Regions from separate parts of the Exiguobacterium sp. RIT452 genome, predicted to be linked through region 3. Evidence: riboswitches for the same ligand, from Rfam matches in the RefSeq annotation. Region 3 holds a riboswitch; each other region holds the start of a gene.
What was found. Region 3 has a riboswitch for lysine ahead of D3D03_RS11790 (aspartate kinase). Riboswitches for the same ligand answer to the same signal wherever they lie in the genome.
Positions count from the first base shown of each region.

Region 1: another riboswitch for lysine. It lies ahead of D3D03_RS09415 (Na+/H+ antiporter NhaC family protein); the one in region 3 lies ahead of D3D03_RS11790 (aspartate kinase).
Region 2: another riboswitch for lysine. It lies ahead of D3D03_RS13110 (amino acid permease); the one in region 3 lies ahead of D3D03_RS11790 (aspartate kinase).

Region 1 covers NZ_QXJB01000003.1:85,259-95,900, reverse strand. Annotated here, with positions in the region: gene D3D03_RS09450 (uracil-DNA glycosylase family protein) at 80-823, shown strand; gene D3D03_RS09445 (GntR family transcriptional regulator) at 885-1,613, opposite strand; gene D3D03_RS09440 (glycoside hydrolase family 1 protein) at 1,698-3,119, opposite strand; gene celB (PTS cellobiose transporter subunit IIC) at 3,150-4,487, opposite strand; gene D3D03_RS09430 (PTS sugar transporter subunit IIA) at 4,503-4,832, opposite strand; gene D3D03_RS09425 (PTS sugar transporter subunit IIB) at 4,838-5,134, opposite strand; gene D3D03_RS09420 (type I phosphomannose isomerase catalytic subunit) at 5,283-7,070, shown strand; lysine riboswitch at 7,201-7,376, shown strand; gene D3D03_RS09415 (Na+/H+ antiporter NhaC family protein) at 7,483-9,066, shown strand; gene htpG (molecular chaperone HtpG) at 9,151-10,642, opposite strand, start outside.
Region 2 covers NZ_QXJB01000006.1:84,070-94,711, reverse strand. Annotated here, with positions in the region: gene D3D03_RS13125 (TetR/AcrR family transcriptional regulator) at 1-588, shown strand, start outside; gene D3D03_RS13120 (GGDEF domain-containing protein) at 722-1,660, opposite strand; gene D3D03_RS13115 (MarR family winged helix-turn-helix transcriptional regulator) at 2,003-2,452, opposite strand; lysine riboswitch at 2,628-2,812, shown strand; gene D3D03_RS13110 (amino acid permease) at 2,941-4,419, shown strand; gene D3D03_RS13105 (solute:sodium symporter family transporter) at 4,571-6,328, shown strand; gene D3D03_RS13100 (hypothetical protein) at 6,386-6,568, shown strand; gene msrA (peptide-methionine (S)-S-oxide reductase MsrA) at 6,638-7,585, shown strand; gene D3D03_RS13090 (DUF2252 domain-containing protein) at 7,656-8,945, shown strand; gene bcaP (branched-chain amino acid transporter BcaP) at 9,189-10,622, shown strand.
Region 3 covers NZ_QXJB01000005.1:42,808-53,449, forward strand. Annotated here, with positions in the region: gene D3D03_RS11780 (argininosuccinate synthase) at 1-941, shown strand, start outside; gene argH (argininosuccinate lyase) at 938-2,311, shown strand; lysine riboswitch at 2,379-2,556, shown strand; gene D3D03_RS11790 (aspartate kinase) at 2,670-3,869, shown strand; gene D3D03_RS11795 (aspartate-semialdehyde dehydrogenase) at 3,882-4,874, shown strand; gene dapA (4-hydroxy-tetrahydrodipicolinate synthase) at 4,895-5,776, shown strand; gene dapB (4-hydroxy-tetrahydrodipicolinate reductase) at 5,773-6,519, shown strand; gene dapD (2,3,4,5-tetrahydropyridine-2,6-dicarboxylate N-acetyltransferase) at 6,506-7,213, shown strand; gene D3D03_RS11815 (branched-chain amino acid transaminase) at 7,239-8,171, shown strand; gene alr (alanine racemase) at 8,171-9,229, shown strand; gene lysA (diaminopimelate decarboxylase) at 9,242-10,555, shown strand; gene D3D03_RS11830 (LysM peptidoglycan-binding domain-containing protein) at 10,603-10,642, opposite strand, start outside.

The DNA of each region.
Region 1 (10,642 bases), on a different contig from region 3:
ATATTGATATGGGTGTAAATTGTATGTAATACCATTATTTGTTATCATAAGTCCAATACAGAAAGAGAGAGGACTTATCATGCTGAATTCATTATCTATTTTTGAACGGGTCATTCGCGATTTACCGATTGATCGGTCCTTGACGCGCCAAGACTTGTGCGTGGATAGTTTCTTATTACAACAGGATCACGAGTTATCCGTTTATTACTCACCGATCGGAGAATACATCAATCGTTCTGCGAAGATCGTCTTCATCGGGATCACCCCCGGATTTGAACAGATGCGGATTGCCTATGAAGAAGCCGCCGACGCGTTTCACCATGGCGCGACCATCGAAGAGACTTCAAAGATTGTCAAATACAGCGCCAGTTTCGCTGGACCGATGCGGCGCAACCTGACCGTGATGCTGGATGAACTGGGTTTAAATCAGTTGCTTGAAATTCCTTCAACAGCTGCTTTATTCCATACCCATCAGGAACTGCTGCACATGACTTCCATCCTCAGACATCCGGTTTTTTACCGCGATAAAAACTATACGGGACATCAACCAAAGATTGACCGAAGCCCGTTATTGCAACACTATGCGTATGAACATTTTGCCGCTGAGCTGAATCAGTTACCCCATCCGGTCATCCTGGTCCCGTTCGGACGGGTCGTCGAGTCGACGGTCCGGACGTTGCTCCATCAAGGACGAATCAAGAAGCACACCGTATTGTTCGGCTTCCCCCACCCATCCGGTGCGAACGGACACCGGAAGCGGCAATTTGAAGAAAATAAGGATTATTTGATGAAGCAACTCGAGAAGTATTTTTATAAGCATTAAAAAAAACAAGCAAACTATCGTCTCAGTGTCACTACTGAAACCATTAGTTTGCTTGTTTGATTTATCTGCCGATATGAACAGAAGTAAATACGAATTTATCGTAACGATGCCGGGAAAAGGAGTATTCGAACGGTTTGCCATTTCCAAGAAAAACAACCTGTTCCACTTCAATGACCGGATCGGTTTCCTCGTTTCCCAAATATTCACGGTCCCACTGATTTGGCTTGTCGGCCCGAATCATTTTATGGGAACTTGTAATCGTATAACCAAGCACCTCTTGGATGTATTGATAAATTGAATTATCCAATATATCTTTTGTTAACCCTGTAATTAAAGAAGACGGCATAAACGTATGTTCAATCACGTAAGGTTCATGATCCACGTAACGGACACGTCGTATTTCATAAACCGGATCTGTTTTTTCGATCATTAGATGCCGTGCGACTTCCGGCTCGGGGAACCGCACTTCAAATTGTAAAACTTCGCTTTTGACTGCCCGTTCGCCGAGTACTTTTGTTAACCCTTGTGATTCTTTATTTAGGACGTTGATTCTTCCTTGCGAAAAACTAGACGGCAGGATAAAGGTTCCTTGTCCGCGTTGTCGATAAATGATTCCTTCTAGTACAAGAATTTCAAGCGCACGTTTCATGGTCATACGGCTTACTTCAAATTCTTTTGCCAGTTGAATCTCATCAGGCATGGCCTCTTCAACATCATATCCTCCATTAAGAATTCTTTTCCGAAGTTCATCTGCAATTTTTTCATACTTCGGTTGTTTTTTTGTAGACATGATATCACCCCATGTATAGACATATATCAATAATATAACAAAAAAAGATAATCAAGGCTAGAGATGCCTTGATTACCTTTCGGGTCATTTTTCAAAACCTTGATCTTCAATTAACTGTTTAAACCAATATCCACTCTTCTTGACTGTTCTTGTTTGATTTTCCAGATCCACTCCGACGAATCCATAACGATTTTTATATGCGTTGCTCCATGACCAATTATCCATGAACGTCCATAGATGATACCCTTTGACGTTTGCTCCTTCTTCTAACGCCAAATGAAGCCACTTCAAATGCTCTGCTATGAAGTTAATCCGGTAATCATCTTGGATACTTCCTTCTGCATCCCGGTACTGCTCTTCCCCTTCAACTCCCATCCCATTTTCAGAAATGAAGCATTCCACATTGCCATAATTTTTTCGTAAATTCGTTAAAATATCATAAATTCCTTTTTCATAGATTTCCCAGCCGCGGTAACGATTCATTTTTCGTCCCGGCATTTCATAATAATCGAAGAGATGTTCCGGCATAAACGGTGCAGACGGATTCGGGAGATGTTCCTTCACTTTGACACGTCTCGGTTGATAATAATTAATGCCGAGTACATCTACCGTATAAGTCGCAATCGTTTGCAGATCCCCTTCTTCAACATGCGGTAATGCTTTTTGCGTTTTTAATAAGTCGACTAATTCATCCGGGAATGTACCGAGAACGGACGGGTCCAAGAATGAACGATTAAAGAGAATATCTGCCAGATGAGCGGCTTGCAGATCAGCCGGATTCTGACTTCTTGGATAAGAAGGTGTCAGGTTCAAGATGATGCCGATTTTTCCTTTTAAATCAGATGCTTTATACGCTTTAATGGCTAATGCACTTGATAAAATTGAATGGTAAGCGACCTGCACAGCCCGTTTGAAATCAACGACGTTCGGATAATGGAAATCGTAGAGATACCCACCTTCTACAGGAACGATCGGCTCATTATGGGTGAACCATTTCGTAACCCGATCACCGAATAATTCAAAACATGTTTTGGCATACTCCACATAACTCGTGACGACTTCACGATTTTCCCAACCGCCTTTTTGCTGCAATTGCAACGGCATATCGAAATGATACAGATTGACGAAGGGTTCAATTCCAGCATCAATCAGTTCATTGATGACACGATTGTAAAAATTGACTGCCAGCGGATTAATGTCCCCCTCTCCTGTCGGAAAAAGCCGTGACCAGGAAATCGAAATCCGAAATGAGTTATGTCCCAACGCTTTCATCAAGGCGATGTCTTCTTCATACTGATGATAAAAATTTGATGCGACTGTCGCACTCACACCATCAAAAAAGCGATTCGGTTCTTGCTCGTACCAATAATCCCAGATGTTTGGTCCTTTTCCGTCTTCATAAGCAGCACCTTCCATTTGTGTCGCCGACGCGGCAGTCCCCCACCAAAAGTCGCTTGGAAAAGTGTAATGTTTTGTCTGAGTCATCATGTTTTCTGTCTGGTTCATCGCATCCACGTCCTATCTATAAGTTTTCACTCAACCGATCTGTTCGTTTTTCTCTTTAATCGAATCTGCTTCCTCACGTTCCTTTTTCAAGTTCAAGCGATCAATGAACACGAGGAATGGGAACCAAACTGCCATGATGATTGCGAAGTTGACGAGCTGTAATAAACCGCCTGCCAGAGAATTCGTTGCCATCATGCCGCTGATGAACATCGGCACCGTCCAAGGAACAGCGACCCCCGTCGGAGGCGGCACAAGACCGGATGACATGGCAAAATAAGTGACGGTCACAGTAATTAAAGGCGCGACAATCCACGGAATCATGATCAAAGGATTCATGACGATCGGAAGACCAAAGATCATCGGTTCGTTTACGTTAAAGACACCTGGTCCAATCGAAAGCTTTCCGATTTGTTTTAATTGTTTGGAACGCATAAATAATAGAATCGCAACAACAACTGCCAGCGTCGAACCGGATCCACCGATCCCCACCGTATAGATTTCGATGAACTGTTTACTGATGATGTTCGGAAGTTCTCCATTCGCAGTGTACGCGTTGAGGTTTTCTAAAGATAACGTATTCCAAATAGGATCCATGACCGAATTGACGATGACTTGTCCGTGTAAACCGAAGAACCAAAACAATTGAACAAAGAAAATCGCAATCAATGTCGGGACGAGTCCATTCCCTAAATTGACAAGTGGTTTTTGAACGAGGTTAAAGATGAGATCGTGTAAATTGGTATTTAAAAGAGAGGTGACGGCGATATTGATTCCGAGGAAAATCGTAAGTGTCAACAATGCTGGAACGAGCGCTGAAAAAGACTTGGCAACGGCTGTCGGAACACCGGCCGGCATTTTGATTGTCCAGTTTTTTTGAACGACGAACCGATAAATTTCTCCTGCTAAAAATCCGGTGATCATGGCAAGAAACATTCCTTTAGCCCCTAGACGATCTAATGGAATGACGTTTCCAACAGGATCGGCGACGTTCTCTACTGCGACAAAAAAAGGAGTGAGTAATAAAAAGGAAACAAGGGCGATGACTCCACCGAATACGGCTTCTACGTCATAACTTTTTGAAAGATAATAGCCGATTCCAAAGACAACAAACAATGACATGATTCCCATGGTCGCCGATGGTGCATTTCCAAGAGAGGTCTTGAATGCATCGAGTACACCGGGTGACATGAATTTATCGAGAAACGGTAGATTCGCCACGACGACGACCAAAGAACCAAACATCGTAATCGGAAAAGCAAGCATGAATGCATCGCGTAACGTCTGCAGGTAACGACTGTTATTTAAAAATGCCGCCATCGGCATCAAGAAACGACTCAACAGATCAAACCACTTACTATTCTCAGTCATTTCGAACACTCCTTTTTATTTTTTAGAAAACTTGTGTTCCATCAATTCAATGAGTCCGGATGTTAAATCAAGCATGGTTTGTGTCGACATCAAATGATCCTCTGCATGCAACAACAAAAGTGACAGTGTCGTCGGTTCGCCGTTTGCTTCTTTTTGAACTTGCCCAAAGTGAACCTGGTGCGCTTCTTGCAACTGGGCACGCGCATCTGATAACAAATGCTCGAATTCTTCAAACGACCCGTCTTTATAAATTTCAATCGCTTCCCGAATCGTACTTCTTGCATTTCCGCTGTGCAAAATCATCATGAAGGCCACTTGCTCCATCGTCTGTTCGTTAGTTGGCATATCATTCACCCCATCAATTTTACGGCTTGTTCGTAGGCCGCTTTCCCGTCAGCCATTCCGTACGCCATCATGTCAATGACTTCGACCGGCTTATCTGTTGCTTGTTGAAACTTTGATAATAAAAAGCGCATCTGTGGTCCAATCAAAATGACATCTGCTCCTTCGATTTCTTTCATCGCTTGATCTTGACCCACCGCCCAAATCTTTGCTTCTTCTCCGATTCCTTTTGCATGTTCCTGCATTTTTGTCACAAGAATACTCGTCGACATCCCTGAGCTGCACGCTAACATGATTTTTTTCATTCCAAACATCCTCTCTGATTTGAAATCGCTTACAACTTTGATTATACGGATTTATCCTTTCATGTCTATACTTGATAATTATTTTGTTTATTTTTATTTTTTAAAAGTGTAGAGTTGTTTTTGATAACAGATCAAAGGAGGAGTATGCATGAACGAGCCGATTGTTTTCAAACCCCTTACAAAAGAACGTATTTGGGGTGGTCAGCAGCTTAAACAGCATGGTTTTGTCATATCAGATGATCAAAAAACAGGAGAAGCTTGGACACTTTCTAGTCATGAAAATGGAGTGACCCTGGTTCAATGCGGTCAATTTTCCGGGTTTTCTTTAAAGGAATTGTGGTCAAATCACCCTGAAATTTTCGGGATGGACACTTCTTCCGAGTTCCCGTTATTGATGAAATGGATTGATGCATCCAGTCATTTATCCGTACAGGTTCATCCGAACGATACAGATGCCCAACGCCTTGAACAGCAGCCATTCGGAAAAAATGAGTGTTGGTACATCGTCGATTGTCCCAAGGATGCATCCATTATTTATGGTCACACGTTTCAATCACAAGCTGAATTTGATCAGGCGTTAGAGGAAGGAATCCTCCAGCACTATCTTCAATATGTGCCTGTTTCCAAAGGCGATTTTCTCTACGTTCCGGCAGGGACCGTTCATGCCTTGACCAAGGGATGCGTCGTACTCGAAATTCAGCAAAATTCGGATACGACTTATCGGTTATATGATTATGACCGCCTTGACTCTGCAGGTGTTCCGCGGCCACTCCATTTGGAACAGGCTCGGCAAGTCATTCAGTTTCCGCATTTTCACTACCATGAACCTCCTGTACAGCTTTCTCCGTTTCAAAAATCATTGACTCATACCCCTTACTTTTTTGTAGAAGAATGGACCGTTCGAGATCGTCATACGATTCCGGCACGTTCCTTTTTCCAAGTCATCACCGTAATCGAAGGAACGATTCGTCTGAACCATGATCAGTTCACAGCAGGTGCAACCATTCTTTTGCCCGCACAGACAGAACAGAAGATTTCAGGGAACGGTCTTGTGTTGTTGACCGGTCCTTCTTCTCACACGAAACGCCCCTTGCAAATTGGTGTAGATTTAGGAGGAACACAAACGCGTGTCGCCGCCATCGATCAAGAAACAGTGGTCAAACAACTTTCTTTTCCGACTCATCCTTCAGCAGGCCCGGCGAATACAATCAATCAACTCAAGTACGCCATTCAACTGTTCAAACAGGAATTTGACATCACAAGAATCGGAATCGCTGCACCCGGTCCACTGGATGCCAAAACAGGGTGCCTCCTCTCGCCTCCCAACCTTCCGGGTTGGACACGCGTCAACCTGACAGCACCTTTACACTCTGCATTTGATGTCCCTGTATCTCTTGAAAATGACGCCAATGCAGCCGCATTTGGCGAAGCACTTTTTGGTGCCGGGAAAAACTTCTCCTCGGTTTATTACGTGACTGTCAGCACAGGAATCGGCGGTGGTTACGTTTATGAAAAACAATTGATTCGGGGCGCCAATGGATGTGCGGGTGAAATCGGTAATACCATCATTGAGTTCTCCGGTTCTCCACATCCTGTACTGAATACAGGTTCGCTCGAAGGCTTAGCGAGTGGAACCGCGCTTCAGTTACGGGCACGTGAGAAACAAACATCCTCGATTGTCACATTATTAGAAGATCAGGAGGAAAGAACCCGTTTCATCGCGTATTTAGCGACGGGTCTGGCTAATATCATTCATACGGTCGATCCGGACGTCATCGTCATCGGCGGGGGTGTTACAGGATCTGCTGATTTGTATTGGGAACAACTGTTAGCGGCTGTCAAAGAACGTGTTTATCCGTCACTTCGTCCTAACATCAACATTCGGTTGGCAACACTGCAGGGTCATGCCGGCGTAATTGGCGCCGCCCACCTGTAATGATTCCGTATAGTGGATGAATCCTCTCTTTTTTTATAAGCAAAAAATCCTACATGATAAAAAAACAGACTTGAAACTATTTTCTGAAATATGATAAGGTTTTCTTATGAAAAGAATATGACTATTCTATCGATGAGGTAGAGGCGCGGTCTTAATGAGTACTTGATCTGAGGATGACAACAATGACGATCAACGAAAGGTGATGCCGCCGAAGTATCGTCATGTGTCAGACGTGACGAAGCTGGTCGAATTGGGAAATACCCGTTCGATTGCCATACGTATGTTGTATGGAGCGCTCCAATTCGGCTAAGAAAGACGCATCCAGCAAGGGTGTCGGCTTTGTTGCCGGTGCCCTTGCTTTTTTTCTGTGCAACGGGTCTCATCTTCTAAAAAAGGAGGAGGAACCACAATCATGGTCAACTATTCAGATTCCATCGTCGCACTTGCGCCGGCGGTCATCGCCATCGTCTTGGCGATTGTTACACGAAAAGTCGTCATCTCACTCGGTGTCGGTATTTTAGTCGGAGCGTTATTGCTTCACAGCTTCAATCCGATCGATACCGTTGTTTATCTCGGGAAAAATATCTTCAGTCTGTTTTGGGCAGACGGGGCTTTAAATGAATGGAACGTCTTATTACTCGTCTTCTTACTGTTACTCGGTGTCTTGTCGACACTGATTCAAACATCAGGTGGTGCCCGTGCCTTCGGCGAATGGGCAACAACACACGTCAAGACGGCGCGTGGCGCCCGACTCGCCGCTTTCGGCTTAGGTATCTTAATCTTCATCGATGATTACTTTAACAGTCTTGCCGTCGGAAACGTCAGTCGACCGTTAACGGACCGCCGCGGTGTCTCACGGGCCAAACTGGCGTATATCATTGATTCAACTGCTGCACCGGTCTGTGTCATCAGTCCGTTATCCAGCTGGGGTGCCTTCATCATCTCGATCATCGCCGGGATCTTGACGACACATTCGATCACCGATTACTCAGCGTTCAGTGCCTTCATGATGATTGTGCCGTTAAACTTCTATGCCATCTTCGCTTTGTTGCTGACACTCTACATCGCCTATACGGGAATTGCCGTTGGACCGATGCGGACGCATGAATTGCGTGCTTTACAAGGTGAGTTGTTTGACGCCAACAAAGGTACTCCGATGGGAATGGCGGAAGAGGTCAAAGAGCACGATAATGGAAAAGTCCGTGACTTGGTCGTCCCGATTATCGTATTGGTCATCGCGACCGTCACAGCTCTTCTTTGGACGGGTGCTCAAGCGCTTGCCGCTGACGATCGTCCCTTTACATTGATTGGTGCCTTCGAATCAACGGACGTGACACGTTCTCTTGTTGCAGGTGTCGTCATCAGTTTAATCGTTGCCTTCTTGATGTTGATCGGTCGGAAGATTCCGGCACGTGATTACCGCATCAGCATTTGGGCAGGAATGAAATCGATGTGGCCGGCGGTCGTCATTCTATTGTTCGCTTGGACGATCATCGCTGTCATCGGCGACATGAAGACCGGGGATTACCTTGCCAGTTTCGTCAGCAAATCCATTCCCGCTTCTTATCTGCCGTTCCTGTTGTTCTTAATCGCGAGTATCATGGCATTCTCAACCGGAACAAGTTGGGGCACATTCGGTATCATGTTACCAATCGGTGCTGACCTCATCATGGCGGTTGAGCCGAGTCTGTTGTTGCCAACACTTGCAGCAGTCCTTGCCGGATCCGTCTTCGGTGACCACTGTTCACCGATTTCCGATACGACGATTCTCAGCTCGACCGGTGCCGGATCGCACCATATCGATCACGTCACGACACAATTACCGTACGCGTTGATCGGTGCCGCAACGTCGGCTGTCGGATACCTCGTGCTCGGTGTCACCGGTTCGTCTGTGTTCGGATTCATCGGTGCGCTTGTCGCCTTCTTGATCTTCCTCGTCATGTTAAACGTTCTTTCACGACGCGGTGAAGTCCCGTCGCAACTTCGTTCGGAATAACGGAAGTCTGTGAAACGATCATTCTATTCAAAAAGCCGGACCGATGATTACATCGGATCCGGCTTTTTGCTATGGCTTTTTTGTTCAGACCATCAACGCGCAGACTTCGTTCGCAAAGGCGACCGGATCTTCAATCGGCAATCCTTCGATCAATAACGCTTGTTGATACATCAGTTTAGTATACCGTTCGAATTTCGGACGATCCTCGGCATAAGCCGTCTCAATCGCTTGGAACACATCGTGCGACGTGTTCAATTCGAGGATTTTCACGGCTGCGACATCTTGGTTGTTCGGCATCGATTTGAGGATTTTCTCCATTTCGATTGAAACCGCACCATCCGTCGCGAAGCAGACCGGATGTGACTTCAAACGTGTTGAAGCTTTGACCTCTTTCACCTGTCCTGCCAGTACGTCCTGCATCGCTTTGAACATCTCGACTTGTGTCTCCGTCGCTTCGGCTTGATCCGTCTGCTCGATGCCGAGATCGCTGCTCGTGACGGACTTAAATTCTTTTCCGTCGTAATTGAGAAGCATCTGAATCGCAAACTCATCAATCTCTTCCGTGAAGTATAGGATATCGAATCCTTTGTCCTTGACGAGCTCCGACTGCGGCAATTTATCCAACCGGTCCGTGCTCTCCCCTGATGCATAATAGATGTACTTCTGGTCTTCCGGCATCGCGGCGACGTATTCTGCGAGCGTCACCAGTTTTTTCTCTTTTGCTGAATGGAACAGGACGAGGTCTTTCACCGTATCCTTTTGCATGCCGTAATCATTGTAGATACCGAACTTCAATTGACGGCCAAAGGCTTGATAAAACATCTCGTATTTCTCCCGGTCGTCGCGAAGCAATGCCTCGAGTTGTGTCTTGATTTTGCTTTGAATGTTTTTGGCGATCAACTTCAACTGGCGATCGTGCTGCAGCATTTCACGCGAGATGTTGAGCGACAAGTCTTCTGAATCAACCATCCCTTTGACGAAGCTGAAATGATCCGGCAACAGATCACTGCATTTTTCCATGATCAAGACGCCGTTCGCATACAGTTCCAGCCCTTTCTCGAACTCTTTTGAATAATAATCAAAGGAAGGCTGTTCTGGAATGAACAGGATCGATTGATAACGGACGGCTCCATCGGCACTGATGTGAATGTGTTTGATCGGCGCATCAAATCCGTAACGTTTTTCCTGATAGAAGTTACGGTAGTCTTCATCCGTCAGCTCCCGTTTGTTTTTCCGCCAGATCGGGACCATGCTGTTGACCGTTCTCATGACTGTGACCGTCTCTGTTTCATCTGATCCGTCGACCGGACGTTGTTCCGTTTCCTCCATCTCGATCGGATAACGGATGAAGTCCGAGTATTTCTTGACGATACTCCGCAGGCGGTGCGGTTCCAGGTATTCATCGTAGTTCTCTTCGTCTTCGTTGGCTTTGATATGGAGTGTGATATCTGTTCCGACGGTCTCTTTTTCGACCTCTTCGATCGTATACCCGTCGACTCCGTGTGACTCCCATTTATAAGCGACGTCACTGCCAAACGGTTTCGTGACGACCGTCACAGTATCGGCGACCATGAAG
Region 2 (10,642 bases), on a different contig from region 3:
CGTTCACGTGACCGTATCACAAAAGAATTGTTTCATTTACTTGAACAGCATCCATTTTCAGTAATCACCGTAAAAATGCTGGCGGACGGGGCAAACGTGAATCGCTCGACGTTTTATGCCCACTTTACGGATAAATACGATTTGATGGATCAGATTGTCGAGGATCACATGCAGTTACTCGTCGACGCGATTCGGATTCACGGTGTAGTTCCATCCGAGTCTCCCTCCGTAGAAAAGGTCAGCCGTTATTTTGAACGGCTCTTTATCCACATCGAACAACATGAACAGTTTTACCGGACGATGTTGTTGCAAGGACCGATCAAGACCTTTATTTCCCGTTTCTTGGACACGTTAAAGGAAAACTACCGCCTCGTGTTTAAAGCGCATACCGTCAGTGAAACGAGACGGGTGGATCAGGATCTGTTGTTAAACTACGTGATCGGGGGACAATTGGGGTTATTGATTTCTTGGTTACGCAATGACCGCCCTTACTCGGCAACCTACATGGCCGACCAACTCAGTCGGATGATTGTGTTTGGAACAGTCGAGAGTATCGGTTTTCCGGATCGTACGCAAGATACTTTTTAAAAATCGGGTTTTGTTTGTTTTTGCCTGCACCTGTGAAGAGAATCAGTCGTTGGGAACGAGACAAGGGTGGCAGAATTATTCTCTGCCACCCTTGTCTTATAGAGATTAATTTTTGAATCAGCACCAGTTGGGGTCAGGCCTGTTCGAGTTCAAATGCTTTCGTATAGATCGTACTGCGGTTACGTCCTGATTTTTTAGAATGATACAACGCCTTATCTGCTTGTTGCAACGCTTCAAGTGACGTATGCGAACCACTTGAATGTGCGATTCCGAGTGAAATCGTGATTTGCAGATCAGGGACACTCGTCGTCGGGAACAGATTCCGGGCAACCGTCATCCGGGCGAGCTCGGAGATTTTTTTCGCTTCAGCAGCGGACGTATCCGGCAAGATGATTAAAAACTCTTCACCGCCGTAACGACCGACTAAATCGTCCGGACGGGCAAGAGAAGCAAGGGTTGTACCGAGTTGACGCAAGACATCATCGCCGGCATCATGACCATATGTATCGTTGACGTGTTTAAAGAAGTCGATATCGATTAAGACGAGTGAATAACCGTCTTCCGCAGAACCGACAAGGGATAAGGAATCATCCAGTCGACGGCGGTTGGCGAGACCGGTCAAGGCATCCGTCATCGCGAGTTTTTGTTGGTACTGAATGTTCTCAAAGTGGCGCCGGAGTTCCGTCAGTAACTGATACGTCACAAAACCGGCAATCAGATTAAAGAAGATATATGCTGCCGATACTTTAAAGAATGTCGACCAACTATGGGTCAACAGATAGATGGCGGGTAAGGAATACAAGATTCCGATGCCGATCATCAACTCAAAATTCCAAAACGTCATGCGGACGTAGCGTCTGACGACACTAATCGTGACAATAAATACGCTGATGACAATCGCTGAAAGAATCGCCGCATCGATTTGGTCGAGCGGTGTAATCGCAAAGCGTGCCCCGATGATCATCAGACCGGTGACGGCAGCGCTTGTTAATCCACCGAACATCATGGCGATGGCGACCGGAATAATTCGTAAGTCAACCCGTGCAACATCGATTTGAATGCTGTTGAACATTAAGAGAACAGCGATGAGTCCGGCGGCTCCTCCTAAGAAAAGTCGCGTTTTTACATTTGTTTTAGGGGTGATCCTCGGTTGGTTTCGAAAGGGTAGAAACAAAAGAGTGATCGTTGTGAACAGTAGACAAAAATTGATGATGAAATTATTCATGATGGACAACAAATCCTCCCAGCTCCTCGTAAACGCATTTCCGTAACATACTTCCAGTATACTCATTTTACTAACGGCAAGAAATGGAAAAATGTGAAGTAAAACAGGAAAAGTCGACAAAAAAGACAAAGTACACAGTCAAGTGAACTTTGCCTGAAAAATAAGTTAAATATTTTTTACACACAATTTTTAGGAAGAAACGGCTTCTTCATCCATCGTCAAAAGAATCTTATCGAAGACACGAACCATGACGTTCAGTTCCTCTTCCGTCAATGTACCAAACCGTTCCTGCAGGTATTTCCGGCGGACGACTTCAAGTTCACGAAACGCCGCTTCTCCTTCATCCGTTAAAGCAAGGACGATTGATCTCCGGTCATCTGTTGAACGGGTCCGAGTGACGAAGCCTGCTTTATACAGGCGATCGGTTAAAGCCGTTACCTGACTTGTCGCAAGCTCAAACTGTTCTGCGAGTAGAGTCGGACGTTGGGGACCATTTTCGGACAGGCTGCGTAAGATGAAAAATTCACTTCGCGTCGCGGTTCCTTCAAACAGTCGGTTCAGTTCACGACGTAATGTCCGGAGAATGACACGCATTTGTTCCTCTAATCGGTAAGTCAGTTGATCACGTTCTTGTGGCATTCAAGCAACATCCTTTCTCTCGGTTAACTTCTATTGTTTAGTGTACTAAAAATTACGGAATTTTACCATGAAGAGCCGTCAATTCAAAAAAAGAATTGACAATTTAAAGACGATTTGTGTAACATGACGAGGTAATCACGAAATTAATCACTAACTTAATTAGTTCTCACTCAACCAGTGGGATGGAGGTTGCGGTTCTTATGAGTACAGTTACGGATGTCGTCAAGCGGCAGATGAGGTGACTGAAAAGGAAGAATTGCCGAAATCAATCATCGCTTTGAAGATGATCGATTGGGATTAGATCAAACAGGTCTAATACTGTCACAGGTCAACCATGACTTGTGGGGAGCTATCTTTCACGACGGTAGAATGAGGCGCATCCTTTTACTATGTTGCGTTCTCATCTTCCTTCTGGAAGATGAGGGCGCTTTTTGTTTTTTTCAAAAAGTGTCCTCTCAAAAAAATCTAAGAAGAGAGAAGCGAATCACATGAATACTTTACAACCCCAAAGAAAACTTGATTCAACTGAAGAAGGCTTAAAACGTGGTCTGCAAGCCCGTCACATGTCGATGATTGCGATTGGCGGTGCCATCGGAACCGGACTCTTCATCGCATCCGGTGCATCTGTTGCCGCTGCAGGTCCGGGTGGTGCCCTGTTGTCATATGCTATCGTCGGACTGATGGTGTACTTCCTGATGACGAGTTTGGGCGAGATGGCAGCTTACATGCCGGTCGCCGGTTCGTTCTCGACGTACGGTGCGAAATTCGTCGATCCATCGTTCGGTTTTGCCTTAGGCTGGAACTACTGGTACAACTGGGCGGTTACGATTGCGGTTGAACTCGTTGCGGCACAAATCGTCATGACGTACTGGTTCCCGGATGTACCTGGTTTCTATTTCAGTGCCATTTTCTTATTGTTGATGATTGGTTTAAATTTCTTCTCCGTTAAAGGGTTCGGAGAAGCAGAATATTGGTTTGCGATGATCAAGGTCGTGACTGTCATCATTTTCTTGATTGTCGGTGTTGCAATGATTTTCGGTGTCTTCACATCGGAAGCACCGGTCGGCTTTAAAAACTTTGCATTAGGTGATGCACCGTTCGTCGGTGGTATTCCTGCCGTCATCGGAATTATCCTCGTCGCCGGGTTCAGCTTCCAAGGAACCGAACTCGTCGGAATCGCGGCGGGAGAGTCGGAAGATCCGAAAAAGAACGTTCCGAAAGCTGTTAAACAAGTTTTCTGGCGGATCCTGTTGTTTTACGTCTTCGCGATTTTTGTCATCGGGATGTTGATTCCGTATACAAGTCCGAACCTGGTTTCAAATGATATTACGGACGTAGCCGTCAGCCCGTTTACACTCGTCTTTGAAAAAGCCGGACTCGCGTTCTCAGCAGCTTTAATGAACGCCGTCATCTTGACGTCCGTCTTATCAGCCGGGAACTCGGGGATGTATGCCTCGACACGGATGCTGTACACACTGGCACGTCAAGGCGACGCACCAAAAATGTTTGCTAAAGTCTCGAAAAACGGTGTCCCGCGTAATGCCTTGCTCGCGACCGGAGCCATCGGTGCACTCTGCTTCCTGACATCGATGTTCGGCGGTCAAGTCTATCTCTGGCTGTTGAATGCCTCAGGTATGACCGGTTTCATCGCGTGGCTTGGAATCGCAATCAGTCACTACCGGTTCCGTAAAGGATTCCTTGCTCAAGGACATTCGTTAAGCGACTTGCCGTACGTTGCACCGGCATTCCCATTTGGACCACTGTTTGCCTTTGGACTTTGTTTCCTTGTCATCGTTGGTCAAAACTACGCCGCGTTCCTCGCGGATCAAATTGATTGGGTCGGAATCGCCGCGACGTATATCGGTATTCCGTTGTTCCTTGCCTTCTGGTTGGGTCATAAATTTAAAAACCGGACATCGGTTGTTCCTTATGCAGAAATGGATTTCCCGGAACATCCACGTCCATGATCAACAGTCATCCTTTTTAAAAGGATGACTTTTTTTGTATAAAAAAATCAATAGAATCAATATAATTCTGAAATATTGTTTTGTAGAGGTGATAAAAAGGAATCATATAAACAATTGTTTGGCTTAAAAAAGGGGAGAAGGGGAGAAAACAATGAATACATATGATTTAATTTTGACGCTGGGATCGGCAGCCTTTTTTATGGCGCTTGTCGCTTACGTCGCTTACCGGATGACGCGGGGAAAAACGGAAGGAATTGATGAATATTTTTTGGCGGGGCGCGGGTTGAGCGGCGTATTCATTGCCGGGTCTTTACTTTTAACGAATTTATCGGCAGAGCAGTTAATCGGCTTGAATGGACAGTCGTTCGTAGGCAATATGTCGAGTATGGCGTGGGAAGTAACGGCCGGTTTTGCAGCCATCATCATGGCGATTTATTTACTTCCGAAGTTTCTCGGGATGGGGATCTCGACGTTACCGGAGTTTTTGAGTCAACGTTACGATGAGACCGTACGGCGTATGACGGTCTTGCTGTTTTTACTCGGCTATATGTGCGTCACGATTCCTTCGATGCTGTATTCCGGAGGGATTGCCGTCTTACAACTGTTTGACGTACCGGCTTTGTTCGGTCTCGGATACACGGAGTCACTTTGGATTGTGATTTGGATTGTCGGCATTATTGGAGCCGTCTACGCTATTTTCGGTGGATTACGGGCTGTTGCTGTATCGGATACATTAAACGGCATCGGATTAGTCATCATCGGGTTTTTAGTGCCGATTCTTGGATTCTTTGCTTTAGGAGACGGCAATATGCTGGCAGGGATGAAACAAATCGCAACCGTCCATCCGGAAAAGTTAAATGCCATTGGCTCATCGGATGATGCGGTACCCTTTTTCTCTATTTTCACAGGGATTTTGTTCGCAAACTTATTTTATTGGTCGTTGAATCAATATGTCATTCAACGGGTGCTTGGCGCAAAGGATTTAAAAGAAGGGCAAAAAGGTGTGTTGATGACCGGTTTTTTAAAGTTATTAGTGCCGATTTTCATGTTGCTTCCGGGGATCATCGCGTTTCACTTGTATGGTGGCAGTTTGGCAAGCGGCGATTTGTCCTATCCGAAACTGATCACGGAACTCCTGCCGGTCTCCTTGATGGGCTTTTTCCTGGCAGTGTTGCTAGGTGCTGTGTTCAGTTCGTTTAACTCGTTGCTCAACAGCATTGCGACGTTATTCGTTCTCGATATCTATCAACCGGTGTTTGCCAAAGACGCTTCGGAAAAGCAGTTGATCCGGGTCAGTAAGATATTCGGAACCGTCGTGGCATTGATTTCGTTCATCGTCGCGCCTTTTCTCATGTATGCACCGGATGGTCTGTGGAGCTTAATTCGTCAGTTTACAGGATTCTTTAACATTCCGATTCTGGTCATTGTCCTGATGGGGATGTTTATGCGGACAATCCCGCCGATTGCCGCTAAAATCGTCATCGTGTTCCACGTCATTGCCTATTACTTCTTTGTGTTTGGTCTCAAACAGATTTTCGGATGGGATCACGGCATCAGCTATATTCACGGGTACGGCATTTTGCTTGTGATTGAAGTCCTGTTTATGATCGTGATGGGGAAATACCGACCGGCGACAGCGACCAAGAAAACGTACCGTCGCGGCAATGTCGAGTTGACGCCCTGGAAATATGCGATCCCGGTCTCGGTCCTGCTGACGTCATCCATCGTCTGGATGTATGTCTTATTTTCGAAAATCGGTGTCGCTTATCCGGATGGCATCGTATCGAATTGGTTCTGGCCGGTCACGCTTCTGTTGGTCGTAACAACAGTGATTTTGTGGCGGTATGCCTTGCAAGCATGGAATACGCGTTATGCGGAATATCTCGAGGAATATAAACGTGCGCAATAATGTCACTACGGGGTCGGGAAATCAAGTAAGATAAAAGAAAAAACGGAGGCGACCCCAGTGAATTATTGGTATCACTTTAAACGAGCATTCATCCCGATTGCGATTCTGCTTGTGACGTTAGCAATTTATCAGATGCTCTATCGCATGAACAACATCTGGTATTCGTTTGGTGGATTGATCTTAGTGTTTGTCGCGATTTATTTTGTCATGCGGCGCTTAAAAGCGAATCCCGAAGATTGACTGAGCAAGATAGTAGGGGAGTGGGACGGAACGCGTTAAAATAGGCATATACAGAGGAGGGGAAGCTAGATGGCAAAAGCAATATTCGCAGGTGGCTGTTTTTGGTGCATGGTCAAGCCATTTCATAAATATGATGGTGTCGAACAAGTCATTTCCGGTTATACAGGTGGTCATACAGAAAACCCGACTTATAAAGAGGTCTGTTCAGAAACAACAGGACATTTAGAAGCCGTAGAAGTTACGTATGATCCGTCTGTCATCACGTATGAGGAATTACTTGAAGTTTTTTGGCGCCAAATCGATCCGACGGACGGCGGCGGGCAGTTTAACGACCGCGGTCAATCGTACGAACCAGCCATTTTCTATGTTGATGAAGAACAAAAACAAGCAGCTGAACGTTCAAAAGCGGCGCTTGACGCATCCGGCCGTTTCTCACGACCGGTAGCTGTCGACATTCGTCCGGCGAAACCATTCTGGCCGGCGGAAGAGTACCATCAAGATTATTACAAAAAAAATCCGTTCCGCTATCAGATGTATAGTGTCGGCTCCGGTCGGGCGAAGTTCGTCAAAGAAGCCTGGAAGGATCAAGGCAAGGAACAGGAATTGAAACAACGTCTGACGCCGATCCAGTATAAAGTCACACAGGAAAACGGTACAGAACCGGCTTTCCGCAATGAATACTGGGATGAGGAACGACCGGGTCTTTATGTCGATATCGTCGATGGAACACCACTCTTTACGTCAAAAGACAAGTTTAACTCGAACTGCGGATGGCCGAGTTTCGCAAAACCGATTTCTGAAGACAAAATGGAAGTCGAACTCGACACGACGCACGGCATGACGCGGACAGAAGTCCGTTCCGCTAATGCAGACAGTCATCTTGGTCATATTTTTGATGACGGTCCAAAAGAGTTGGGTGGCTTACGCTACTGCATCAATTCGGCAGCCCTGCGATTTATTCCGTTAGAAGAGCTTGATACTGCGGGATATGGGGAATATAAAAAACACTTCGAATAATGAAGACAAAAGACAGCAAAGCGGATTCGTTTTGCTGTCTTTTTACGAATTTTAAAAAGGAGGGTTTTCCATGTTCACACGTGTATATGAAGAAATTCGACAGTTAACGATTGCAAAGGTGCTCGATTTTTACGATCACGAAATTCGGGGACTGGATGAAACTGCGCGGCAAGTGAAGTATCAAAAGATGAGTACCAGTCCGTTTCTTTTTTTCCGTGGCAGCTCCCATCTCTTTTATTACGATCTGACCCGAATTCCGTTGGGATTTGATACACCAAGTGAAACGCCGACTTGGATTCAGGGTGATTTACACTTCGAAAATTTCGGAGTCCACGGGAATGCCAAAGGCGAAATCATTTATGACGTCAATGATTTTGATGAAGGGTATCTCGGTTCTTATTTGTATGATGTGATCCGGATGGCCGTCTCCGTCCAACTGTTTGCGAAGGAAGCGGGATACGATCCGGAACCGGCAATCGCCGCCTATGTCCACCATTACTTAGATGACTTACGGAAATATGCCGACGGTAAAAATCCAAGCAAAGTATGTTTTACGATTGATAATACAAAAGGACCGATTCGTAAACTAATCAAAAAGGCAGAGAAAAAGAAGGCGGACTTGTTGGGGGAGCGAACCACTGTCGTCGAAGGACAACGCAAATTTGCCGATTTACCGGACATGAAGCAAGTCGATGCAGCGACGTATGCCGCCATTGAATCGATTTGGCCGGATTACATCGCTTCGATTGATGAAGAAGACCGGCAGAAAGATGCCTTTTACGAAATTAAAGATATCGTCTATAAACTGGATAGCGGCACGGCATCAATTGGTCTCGAACGGTATTACATCCTCGTGGAAGGAAAGGGCGGCGAACATGAGGATTTGATTTTAGAGATGAAACAAGCGCAATCGCCAGTGCCGGCGCTCTTCCTGCCCGTTTATTTGGAAGACGTCGAAGCGGTCCATCAAGGACGCCGTGTCGTTACGTCGCAAAAAGCCATGCAGGCGCATGAAGATCCTTATCTTGGATATGTGACGATGAAAGGAAGAGAATATTATCTGCGTGAACGTTCCCCTTACAAAAAGAAATTAAAAGCGAAGCATATCAAGAGCCAGGAAGACCTCGAAAACGTCCTTTCGATTCAAGGTCAAATTACCGCCAAAATCCATGCGCGGGCAGACATGGATGCCGGAATTGATGTTGATATTTTAAAGCATCATGCGGACGTCGTCATCATCGAATCGATCGGAGTATCCGATGCAGAATTCACCCGGCAAATCCAACGCTGGTCAAGTGCCTATGCGGCACGCACAACCCTTGATTTCCAAGTGTTTTTAACTTGGTTAGCTAATCGGTGATCCCTATATTTGATCTCTGTGTTTGAAGATTATTTCATCTGAAAAATTCTTTCTGGAAGCCTGTTTAAAAGGCTGCGGAAAGAATTTTTTTTAGTGACCGGAAATTATGTAAGCGGATATCAATTTGCAAATAGTACAAATGACCTATATCAATTTATCTGAAAACTTCGTAAATTTTGGTTTAAGTAATTGCAAAACATGTTTTGTAATACGAACTAAACACACAACAGGGGGAGTATCATCATGAGTTTGACGCGGAAAAAAGATGTTTCCGCTATGATTGCTGCGAGTCAACGTAACAGTGGACTTGCTCGAAATCTTGGCGCAATGGATTTAACGTTTTTAGGAATTGGCGCCATCATTGGTACGGGAATCTTCGTCCTAACCGGAACAGGAGCATTGACAGCAGGACCTGGTCTTATTGTTTCTTTCATTTTATCTGCCATTGCCTGTGGGTTAGCAGCACTCGCTTATGCGGAGTTCGCTTCGACGATTCCCGTGAGTGGATCCGTCTATACGTATACGTATGCGACGATGGGTGAAATCTTTGCCTGGATCATCGGTTGGAACTTGATACTGGAGTACGGACTCGCCTCCAGTGCCGTCGCGGCAGGGTGGTCCGGTTACTTCCAATCTTTACTCGGCGGATTCGGGATTCATCTTCCGACAGCCATTTCAGCAGCTCCCGGTGCAGTGGAGGGAGCGAGAACATTCTTTAACTTACCGGCCTTCTTGATTTTACTTGCGATTACAGCTCTCTTATCGATGGGAATTAAAGAAACAAAACGTGTCAACAATATCATGGTCGTCATTAAACTTGCCGTCGTCGTCTTGTTCATCGTCGTTGGTGTCGGCTATGTCGAACCGACGAACTGGGCTCCGTTCACTCCATTCGGTTGGGGGGGCGTCTTCTCAGGAGCCGCCATCGTCTTCTTCGCGTATATCGGCTTTGATGCCGTTACATCAGCAGCAGAAGAAGTACGGGAACCACAAAAGAACTTACCGCGTGGAATCATCGGTTCATTGGCAGTGTGTACAGTGCTTTACGTCATCGTCGCCGCCATCATGACAGGGATCGTTCCTTACCAACAGTTTGCTGGTGTCGACCACCCGGTCTCACTCGCCATTCAAATGGCAGGTCAAAACTGGGTTGCAGGATTCATCGATCTAGGTGCCATCCTCGGGATTACAACGGTTATTCTCGTCATGACATACGGAATGGTCCGCTTAGCGTTCGCCATCTCTCGTGACGGAATGTTCCCGAAAGTGTTCTCAGAAGTTCATCCGAAATACCAAACACCATTCAAAGCAACATGGATGATTGGTCTTGGAAGTGCGACCGTCGCAGGACTTGTCCCACTTGACGTCATCGCCAACCTCGTTAACATGGGAACTCTTGCAGCATTCGTCTTGATCTCAGTCGCTGTCTTGATTCTTCGTAAAACACAACCGGATCTCCCGCGGGCATTCAAATGCCCGGGTATGCCGTACGTACCGATTGCAGCAATCGCTTCTTGTCTCTTCTTGATGTTCAACTTGAAACTCGAGACGTGGATTGCATTCCTTATCTGGCTTGCGATTGGACTTGTCTTGTACTTTGCGTTTGCTCGAAAGAATTCAAAATTGTCTCCAGAAAATATGCCGGCAGCTGAATTCGCAGCTTCGGACGACAAATAAAAAAATGCGATCCCGAGAGG
Region 3 (10,642 bases):
CAGCTCTTTCCCGCCCGTTGATCGCTGAAAAACTGGTCGAAGTCGCACATGCCCATGGTGCAACAGCAGTGGCGCACGGTTGTACCGGAAAAGGTAACGACCAAGTCCGGTTTGAAGTTTCGGTCGCCGCTCTTGATCCGTCACTCGAAGTCATCGCACCGGTCCGCGAGTGGAAATGGTCACGTGAAGAAGAAATTGCCTACGCAAAAGAAAACGATGTGCCGATTCCGATTAACCTCGACAGCCCGTATTCAATTGATATGAACTTATGGGGACGCAGTAATGAATGTGGGGTCCTTGAGAATCCGTGGACGGAGCCGCCGCAAGATGCGTACGCTTTAACCGTTGCACCGGAAGACGCACCGGATCAAGCAGAAGAAGTCATCATCGGCTTTGAAGCGGGCGTGCCGGTTTCCATTAACGGAACAGCATATCCACTCGCAAAACTGATCACAGAACTGAATATCATTGCAGGGGCGCACGGAGTCGGTCGGATTGATCACGTCGAGAACCGTCTTGTCGGGATCAAGTCACGTGAAGTCTATGAATGCCCGGGCGCAACGGTTTTACTCAAAGCGCATGCAGCACTCGAAACGATTACGTTGACAAAAGATGTCGCCCATTTCAAACCGATTTTAAGCAAACAATATGCAGAAACCATTTATAACGGACTATTCCATGCTCCGTTAACAAAAGGACTCAAAGCCTTCTTGTCAGCGACACAGCAGGATGTGACCGGCGAAGTCCGTGTCAAACTCTATAAAGGGAACGCAAGCGTCACAGGACGTCAATCGGCTGTTTCGTTGTACGACGAGAAACTCGCGACTTACACAAAAGAAGATGCCTTTGATCACGAAGCGGCAAAAGGATTCATCAAACTGCATGGTCTAGCGATTGCGACACATGCGAGTGTTCATCGTCAGGAAGGCGTGAAAAAATGACGAAACTATGGGGCGGACGGTTTACGGAAAGTGCTTCCGCTCAGGCGGAGGCATTCGGCGCATCGATCTCATTTGATCAAAAATTGGCGGCTGTCGATTTACAAGGCAGCCTGGCCCATGCGCAGATGTTATACGAACAAGGGATTCTCGAGGAGACGGAATGGCAGCAAATCGAAGCTGGACTTAATCATTTACAAACGACGATTGATCAGCATGTCTATTCACTGGCCGATGAGGATATCCATATGAACCTCGAGCGGTTATTGACGGAACAGATTGGTCCTGTCGCCGGTAAACTGCATACAGCGCGCAGTCGAAACGATCAGGTCGCAACTGATCTTCATCTCTGGATGGAGCAGCATGTTTTAGAACTCCTGTCGAGTCTTCGCAATCTGCAATCCGTCATCACGGAACAAGCGGATCAACACGTCGAAACGGTCATGCCCGGCTATACCCATCTGCAACGTGCTCAACCGATTTCGCTTGCACATCACTTGCTGGCTTACTTTTGGATGTTTGAGCGTGATGCCGAGCGACTGACGGACAACTTAAAACGGGTCCGGATGTCACCGCTTGGTGCCGGTGCACTCGCCGGAACGACTTTCCCGATTGATCGGTTCAAGTCAGCCGAGTTGCTTGGATTTGAACACGTCTATCCCAACAGTTTGGACGCCGTCTCGGACCGGGACTTCGTCATTGAATACCTTGGCATCGCTTCGACGGTCATGATGCATCTGTCACGGTTCTGTGAAGAAATCATCATCTGGGCGTCACAAGAATTTTTGTTCATTGAACTGTCCGATGCGTTTTCGACGGGATCAAGCATGATGCCGCAGAAAAAGAATCCGGACTTCGCAGAATTGATTCGCGGAAAGACAGGACGGGTATATGGAAACTTGATGGGGTTCTTGACGACGATGAAAGCATTACCACTCGCTTACAATAAAGATATGCAAGAAGATAAGGAAGGCGTCTTTGATACGGCTGATACGGTTTTACAATCGGTTCAGATTTTTACCGGGATGCTCGAATCCGCTACGTTTAAGACAGAAGCGCTCAAGAAGGCGACAATGCAAGACTTCTCGAATGCAACGGAACTGGCCGATTACCTTGTCACAAAAGGCATTCCTTTCCGGGAAGCGCATGAAATCGTCGGCAAAGCCGTTCTGCATTGTGTCCAGACCAGCTGTTTCTTGAAGGATTTGACACTCGAGACGTATCAGACATTCCATCCGGTCATTACGGAAGATGTCTATCCGTTGCTCGATCCGGTTCAAGCCGTCGCAAGACGAGGCAGTTATGGCGGGACTGGTTTTAACGCTGTTCGCGAACAGCTGACCCAAGCAAAGCAGACCCTTCAAAAATCATAAAAATCAAAAAAAGTTTGGCAAATCACTGGATTTAACAAAAAATGTTTGCTATAACTGTAACTAACAACCGACAGATAGAGGCGCGGATGACATCAGTAGCAACACTTACAAAGGCAAGCATGCCAAGTGATGTGAAAGGGGAAATCCGCCGAAGTGAACAAGAAAATGCTTTTTCTTGGTTGCTGGTACAACGGTTAAGATCCGTTGTACTGCCGAAACCCACGTTTCGGAGCGCTATCTTACGTAAAAGAACGAATGACACTGTCATCGTTTGTCCGATCGTGATAACGACGGGCCGTAGGAACGCTCCTACCGGCCCGTCGTTTTTTTCTGTTTCGGGACAAAAGGAGATAGGATTGTGACAACTGTACTTAAATTTGGTGGTAGTTCGGTTGCGACTGTCGAACAGATTCAGTCAATTGCGAATTATTTGAAGAATCGGACGGATCAAGGAGAAAAATTAGTCGTCGTCGTATCGGCGATGGGAAAAATGACTGACTCATTGATTGCCCAAGCCCAGGCGATCACGGATCGACCGGAACGGCGCGAACTCGACCGTCTGCTTGCAATCGGTGAAGAACAGACGATTTCGTTGCTCAGCATCGCCTTGAACTCACTCGGGACAAAAGCCTTGTCCCAGACAGGCGCACAAGCAGGCATCAGTACGATGGGACTCCACACGAAAAGTAAAATCAAACAAATTGACGGCGAATTGCTCCGGAAAAAACTCGAGACCTACGATGTCATCATCGTCGCCGGTTTCCAAGGGGTCAATGAACTGGGGGACGTCACGACACTGGGGCGTGGCGGATCGGATACGACAGCCGTCGCACTGGCAGCCGTTCTCGATAAACGATGTGAAATCTATACGGACGTTGACGGCGTTTATACGGCTGATCCACGGATCCATGCCGCAGCACAGCCGATTCCACACATTTCATATGATGAGATGATGGAAATGAGTGCTCTTGGCTCCAAAGTCATGGAGATGCGGAGTGTCGAGTTAGGTAAAAAATACGGTGTACACATCTTTGTCGGAAAAACACTTGAATCGGAAAGAGGGACTTGGATCATGGAGGCAACGGAAACGATGGAACAAAAAGCGGTCACAAGTGTCAGTGTGACAAAAAACGTCATGACGGTATCGATCAAACACGTACCACAGACAAACTCAGCGGTCGCAGATATCTTTGAATTGTTGTCAGGACGTCACGTCAACATCGATATGATCAGTCAGACGACGTTTGACAGTGACATCTTCCTCTCGTTCTCGTGTCCGCTCGACGAAGAAGAGTTTTTGGAAGAAGCCTTGCAGGATATCATCAATCGTTTCCCGACCGTCAAAGTCGACCGTCATAACCAACATGCCAAGTTATCGGTCGTTGGAATCGGAATGCGTGACGCAACAGGCGTCGCTTCGAAATTATTTGCGACATTCCGGGCGGAAAACATCACGTTTTATCAAGTCACGACGTCAGAAATCAGCATCTCGTATACGATTGCCCAAGCCGACATCGAACGGACCGTCGCAGCAATCGCCAATGCATTTGATCTGTAAGGAGGAAACCATATGTATCATGTAGCAGTCATTGGCGCAACAGGCGCCGTTGGACAAAAAATGTTGCAAGTCTTGGCGGAACTCGACTTTCCGGTTCGTCAAATTTCAGCTTACGCTTCAGCCCGTTCTGCCGGGAAAACCGTCCAGTTCAAAGGGCAAGACGTTACGATTCAAGCATTATCGGAGCAAATCACAGAAGACGGCATCGATGTCGCACTGTTCGCAGCAGGCGGAACGATCAGTGAACAGTATGCCCCGTTACTCGCTGCAGCAGGAACACTCGTCGTCGACAACTCGAGTGCCTTCCGGATGCAGGCGGATATCCCGCTCGTCGTACCGGAAGTAAACCCGAAGGCAATCGGTCCGGACGATCGATTGATTGCCAATCCGAACTGTTCGACGATTCAATCCGTCGTCGCCCTGGCCCCGCTTCAGCAGTTTGGTTTACAGCGTATCAACTATACGACGTATCAAGCGGTCTCCGGTTCGGGTCAAAAAGGAATTGAGGATTTAGCTCGCGGCAGCCGCGGCGAAGAACCGGTCAATTATCCGCACCCGATTCACGATAACATCCTGCCGCATATCGATGTGTTCTTACCGAATGGGTATACGAAAGAAGAACAGAAAATGATTGACGAGACACGCAAAATCTTCCGCTTACCGGAGTTGCCGGTCAGTGCGACATGTGTCCGCGTCCCGGTCACGAACGCTCATTCCGTTGCGATCAACGTGACGTTTGAGCAGGAGACGACGGTCGAAGCAATCCGCGAAGCATTGCGTCAAGCACCCGGCGTCGTTCTGGTCGATGATGTCAGTCAAAATCAGTATCCGATGCCGCTTGACGCCAGTGGAACGGATGACGTATACGTCGGACGGATTCGACAGGATCAGAGTCTTGCGAACACCTTCCACATCTGGTGTGTCGCCGATAACATTCGAAAAGGGGCCGCTTCGAACGCCGTGCAAGTGGCGCGCCAAGCACTTGAAAGTTCAATCCATTCTTAAGAAACAGGGAGGAATCCGACATGTTTAAAGGAGCAGGAACAGCACTGGCAACACCGTTCACTTCAACGGGTGAACTGGATTTAACCGTATTTGAACAACTCATCGAACAACAACTCGCGGCAAACATTCAAGCATTGGTCGTCGGTGGGACGACAGGAGAAGGATCGACGCTGACGAATGAAGAGTTCGAGACGTTACTGAAAACGGCGGTCCGTGTGACGGCAGGACGCGTGCCTGTCATTGCCGGAACCGGAACGAACAATACAGCGCAGACGATTGAAAAGACACAAGCGGCGGAACGTCTTGGTGCCGATGCAGCGATGCTCGTGACACCGTATTACAACAAAACGTCACAAGCCGGGCTCGTAGCGCATTTCACGGCTGTCGCGGATGCGGTTTCGCTGCCGATCATGCTGTATAATGTCCCGTCACGTACGGGGGTGGCGATTTCAGTTGAGACTGCCGTGACGCTTGCGAAGCATCCGAACATCCAAGCGTTCAAAGAAGCGAGCGGAGATGTCAGCTTCATGGGTGAACTGATGACGGCTTTACCAAACGACTTTGCCGTTTTCTGCGGCAACGACGATCAAATTCTCCCGTACATGGCATGGGGGGCACAAGGCGTGATTTCCGTCTTGTCGAATCCGTATCCGGCTGAGACGCAGGCCTTGGCAGAAGCGCTGCTTGCAAACGACTACGACACGGCACGCCGGATTCAGAGTGATCTGATGCCTGTCATTTCCGCCTTGTTCAGCGACGTCAACCCGATTCCCGTCAAAGCAGCACTTGAAGAAATCGGAATTGCCGTCGGGGCTCCCCGTCTGCCGCTCGTCCGTCAGTCGGAAGCGGGACATGCGCACCTGCTTGAGACGATGCGGAGTTATAAAGGAGTGGTTGGATGAGACTCGCCATTCACGGATACGGAGCGACCGGACATTACGTGCATGAACTGGCACCGGATGCCGTCGTCGCCGTCATCGACAAAACGAAAACGGCGGAACGTGTGCCCTCATACGGCACGCTCGCCGAAATGACGGAATCGGTTGATGCGATCATTGATTTTTCGCATCCGAGCTTGTTGCCGGATCTACTGGATTATGGCATGAGAACGAAGACACCACTCGTCATTGCGACGACCGGCTTCTCGGAAGCCGAGCTGCAGACGATTCGTGACGCTTCCAAACAGATTCCGATTTTTCAATCGTATAACATGTCGTTTGGGATCGCGATGATGCAACAGTTGTTGAAAACACTCGTTCCGCTTGCTGGAGCTTTCGACATCGAACTGCTTGAGAAACACCACAATCAAAAAGTCGATGCACCGAGCGGGACGGCGGAGCTGTTGCTCCGGACCATTCAGGATTTACGAAATGTCCAACCGGTCTACGAACGGGAGTCGACGCGTGAAAAGCGGGAACCAAACGAAATCGGGATGCACTCGATGCGTGGGGGAACGATTTTCGGCGAACACGAAGTGTTGTTTGCCGGGGTCGATGAGTTGATCGAAATCAAACACACGGCGTTATCCAAAAAAGTATTCGCTTCAGGCGCCATCAAAGCGGCGGAAGCACTCATTCAAAAATCAGCGGGACTCTATACACTGGAGACGCTCTACACACAGGAGGATTCACATGTTATTAACTGATGCTTATGAAATTGCGAAGTTCATTAAAGATGCGAAAAAACAAACGCCCGTCAAATTGTACGTCAACGGTGACTTGGCAGGATTGACGATTGAAGGAGCAACGGCATTCGGAACGGATCAATCCAAAATTTTCTTCGCCGATGCAGGACTTGCTTCAACTTTCTTAGAAGAGAATGCAGACCGGATTACTGAAGTGCACGTCGAATACGACCGTCGCAACAGTGCCGTGCCAATGCTCGATACACGTCATTTGAATGCCCGGATCGAACCAGGTTCATGGATTCGTGATCATGTCGTCATCGGCGACAATGCGGTCATCATGATGGGGGCAATCATTAATATCGGTGCATCGATCGGAGATGGTACAATGATTGATATGAACGCCGTCGTTGGTGCACGCGGAACGATTGGTAAAAACGTTCATGTAGGTGCCGGTGCAGTGGTCGCTGGGGTCCTTGAACCACCTTCAAAAACACCGGTCATCATTGAAGATGGTGTCTTGATCGGAGCGAACGCCGTCATCTTAGAAGGTGTCCGCGTCGGAAAAGATGCCGTCGTCGCAGCGGGCAGTGTCGTCACAGAAGACGTTCCTGCCGGTAGCGTAGTTGCTGGTACACCAGCACGCGTGATCAAACAGAAAGACGAAAAAACAGCAGAAAAGACGCAACTCGTGGATGATTTACGTTCACTCTGATTGACGTCTAAGAGGAGGAAAACACATGGCAGTGGATACACAGTATGGTGAAGCGATTTGGTTAGACGGGGTTTTTCATGATCCAAAAGAAGCAAATACGAGCGTCATGTCACATGCGATCCATTATGGAAGTGGATTCTTTGAAGGAATCCGTGCGTATGCGACACCGGATGGTCCGGCGATTTTCCAATTGACGGAACACATTGAACGTCTGTTCCGGAGTTGTGCTTTTTATCACGTGACGATTCCTTATACAGTGGAAGAACTCGTCCAAGCGACGATTGATCTTGTCGCCAAAAACGGCTTTGAATCTTGTTACATTCGCCCATTTGTTTTCCTCGGTACACCGTGGCAGGCACTGATGGCAAAAGATACGACGGTTCACGTCGGGATTTCTTGTTGGGAGCTCGGTGAATACTTTGATAAAGGTGCCGGCATCCGTGCGAAGGTCGCTTCATACCGTCGCGTTTCGTCGACGATGATGCCGATGCAAGCAAAAGCTGCCGCCAACTACATGAACTCGCAACTCTTAAAAGGGGAAGCACTTCGTGATGGATTTGATGAGGCGATTGCCCTTGATATGAACGGAAATGTCAGTGAAGCGAGTGTCGCCAACTTGTTTATGTTGAAAAACGGCACGATTTATACACCTTCACTCGACTGTTCGGTTCTTGACGGTATCACACGTCAAGTCATCATGCGTCTTGCGCAGGATCAAGGGTATCCGGTCGTCGAGCGTCATATCGGTCGTGATGAGTTATACGTCGCAGACGAAATCTTCTTGACGGGTACAGCTGCAGAAATCACTAGTGTCGGTGAAATTGATCATATCGTCATCAACGGCGGAACACGGGCTGTCGCAGATGAGTTACTTGGTCTTTACCGTCAAGCGGTCTCGGGTCAATTGCCACAATATGCGGCATGGTTGACTTACGTGACACCTGCCATCGCAGAATAATGAGTTCACGAACTGTCGTTACAATCGATCGGGAAGCGGTGCGACATAACGTCGCATCGGTTTTCGCCCGGTCCAATAAGCAGATTTTTGCCGTGGTCAAAAATAATGCGTATAACTTAGGAATGATTGAGATGGTCGCCACATTGATGGAAGCCGGTGTCCGGCATTTCGCAGTGGCAGAAGTCTACGAAGCAATTGAAATCAAAACGAATTTTCCAGACAGTTATGTCCTGGCGATGAATCCGGCGTCGCATTTTAAAGAAGTCCGGTTGCATGGAGTAGCACTTGGAATTCCTTCGCTCGACTGGCTGAAACGTCATCAGGCTGAGTTATCAGGAATTGAACTTCATCTAAAAATAAATGTCGGGATGAACCGTTTTGGTGTCAGTTCGCTTGAAGAAGCGTTAGCGGTACTTGAGACAGTGCGCGAACAGGAGCTTATCCTGACGGGGCTCTACACGCATTTTCCACTGGCGGATGAGCCGGGAGCCGATCATGACGGTCAGGTCGAACGATTCCTCGAAATCGGCGGACCATTACGGGCGGAACATGACTTTACGTATCTGCATGCGGAAAACAGCGCGACGATCGTCAAACATGATCCACGTCTCGCTTTTTGTAACTATGTCCGTCCCGGTATTTTCTTGTTCGGTTACTCACCGATTGAAAAAATGGACTGGCTCGTGCCATCTCTCCGGATGACGACGGAAGTCGTTGAGATTCGTCAAGTGGAGGCAGGGGAACACGTTGGCTATGGTACGTCGTATACGGCGCCGGAAGCGATTCGTGTTGCTGTTCTGCCGGTTGGATACGGAGACGGGGTCGTCCGCGGACGCTCATCGCTGCCGGTCATCATCAACGGGAAAAGATATCCGATCATCAGCAAATTGTTCATGAGTCATACATTCATCGCCATCGATTCGACGGTTCAAATCGGTGACAAAGTTGTACTGTACGGGGACGGCATCGAAATCGATGATATCACCCGGACCGGCACAGCCAATAATTCGGAGCAGATGTGTGCCCGTTCGTGGCGTTTGACACATCGTTATTTATAAGGGGGAATCCAGATGTACGGAAGCCAATATTTGACGGAACAAGAGAATGAATTACAAATCGATGGTGTGGCGGCAACGGCGCTTGCGAAACAATACGGGACACCGCTTTATGTCATGGCAGAGCGTGAATTGACAGACCGTCTGGCGACCGTACGGGATGCCTTCTTAGAAAAATATCCGAATACGTATGCCTCGTTTGCTTCTAAAGCCTTAACGATTGGTGCCGTATATCAGCAAGTCGTCCAGCACGGACTTGGAATCGATGTCGTAACGGGCGGCGAACTGTTTATCGCCCGCAAAGCGGGTGTCCCGGCCGAACGGATCTATTTCCACGGCTCGAACAAGTCGTCACAGGATTTACGTTATGCCGTCGAAGAAGGTGTCGGTAAGATTGTCATCGACCATTACGGCGAAATCGCCCAACTCAATCAAATTGCCGCAGAAGCGTGTCAAACGGTCCACGTCCTGATTCGGATCGTACCGCAAGTCATTGGTGGGGCTCACACGAAAATTCAGACCGGTGGTGTCGATACGAAGTTCGGTTTTTCGACGCATGACGAGTCGTACCTGGAAGCGGTCGAAGCCGTTTTAGCAGCGGAACATCTGGTGTTACTCGGTATTCATTGTCACGTCGGTTCGCAAATTCAAGAGATCGAGCTGTTTGAACGGACAGCCCGGACGATGATGGGGTTTGTGGAAACGATTCGTGAACGGACGGCGTTTGTCGCAAGTGAAGTCAATCTTGGCGGCGGATTCGGTATTGCCTATACGCAAGCGGATCAACCACTTGATTTCGAACAGACGATGGAGCGGGTGATGGCGATCATCGACGAAGAGACATCCCGTCTCGCCATCGATCGTCCGCGAATCGGCATTGAGCCGGGACGTTGGGTCGTCGCGAATGCAGGAACGACTCTCTATACCGTCGGGGCAATTAAAGAAGTACAGGGTGTCCGAACGTATTTATCCGTCGACGGCGGAATGGCGGACAACATCCGTCCTGCTTTATACGGAGCGGTGTACGAAACGGTCATCGCCAATCGAATCCAGGGGGAGACACGTCACGTGACCGTTGTCGGTGCAGCGTGTGAATCAGGAGATTTGGTCGCTGAGTCAGCTGATCTGGCGGAACCTGTCAGTGGAGATACACTAGCTGTGTTCGGAACAGGTGCCTACAACTATTCGATGGCGAGCAACTACAACCAATTTCTACGACCGGCTGTTGTTTTCGTCAACGCCGGGGAGTCCCGTGAAGTCGTGCGTCGACAGACGTATGCCGACTTGATCCAGTGTGATCTCGGACTGGAAAACATTCCATCCTCTTAAAAAACCAAAAACACCTTCGCCTTTAACGGACGAAGGTGTTTTTTTAGTTACTTCGGAATGACAAGAACTTGTCCGACCGAAATCAAA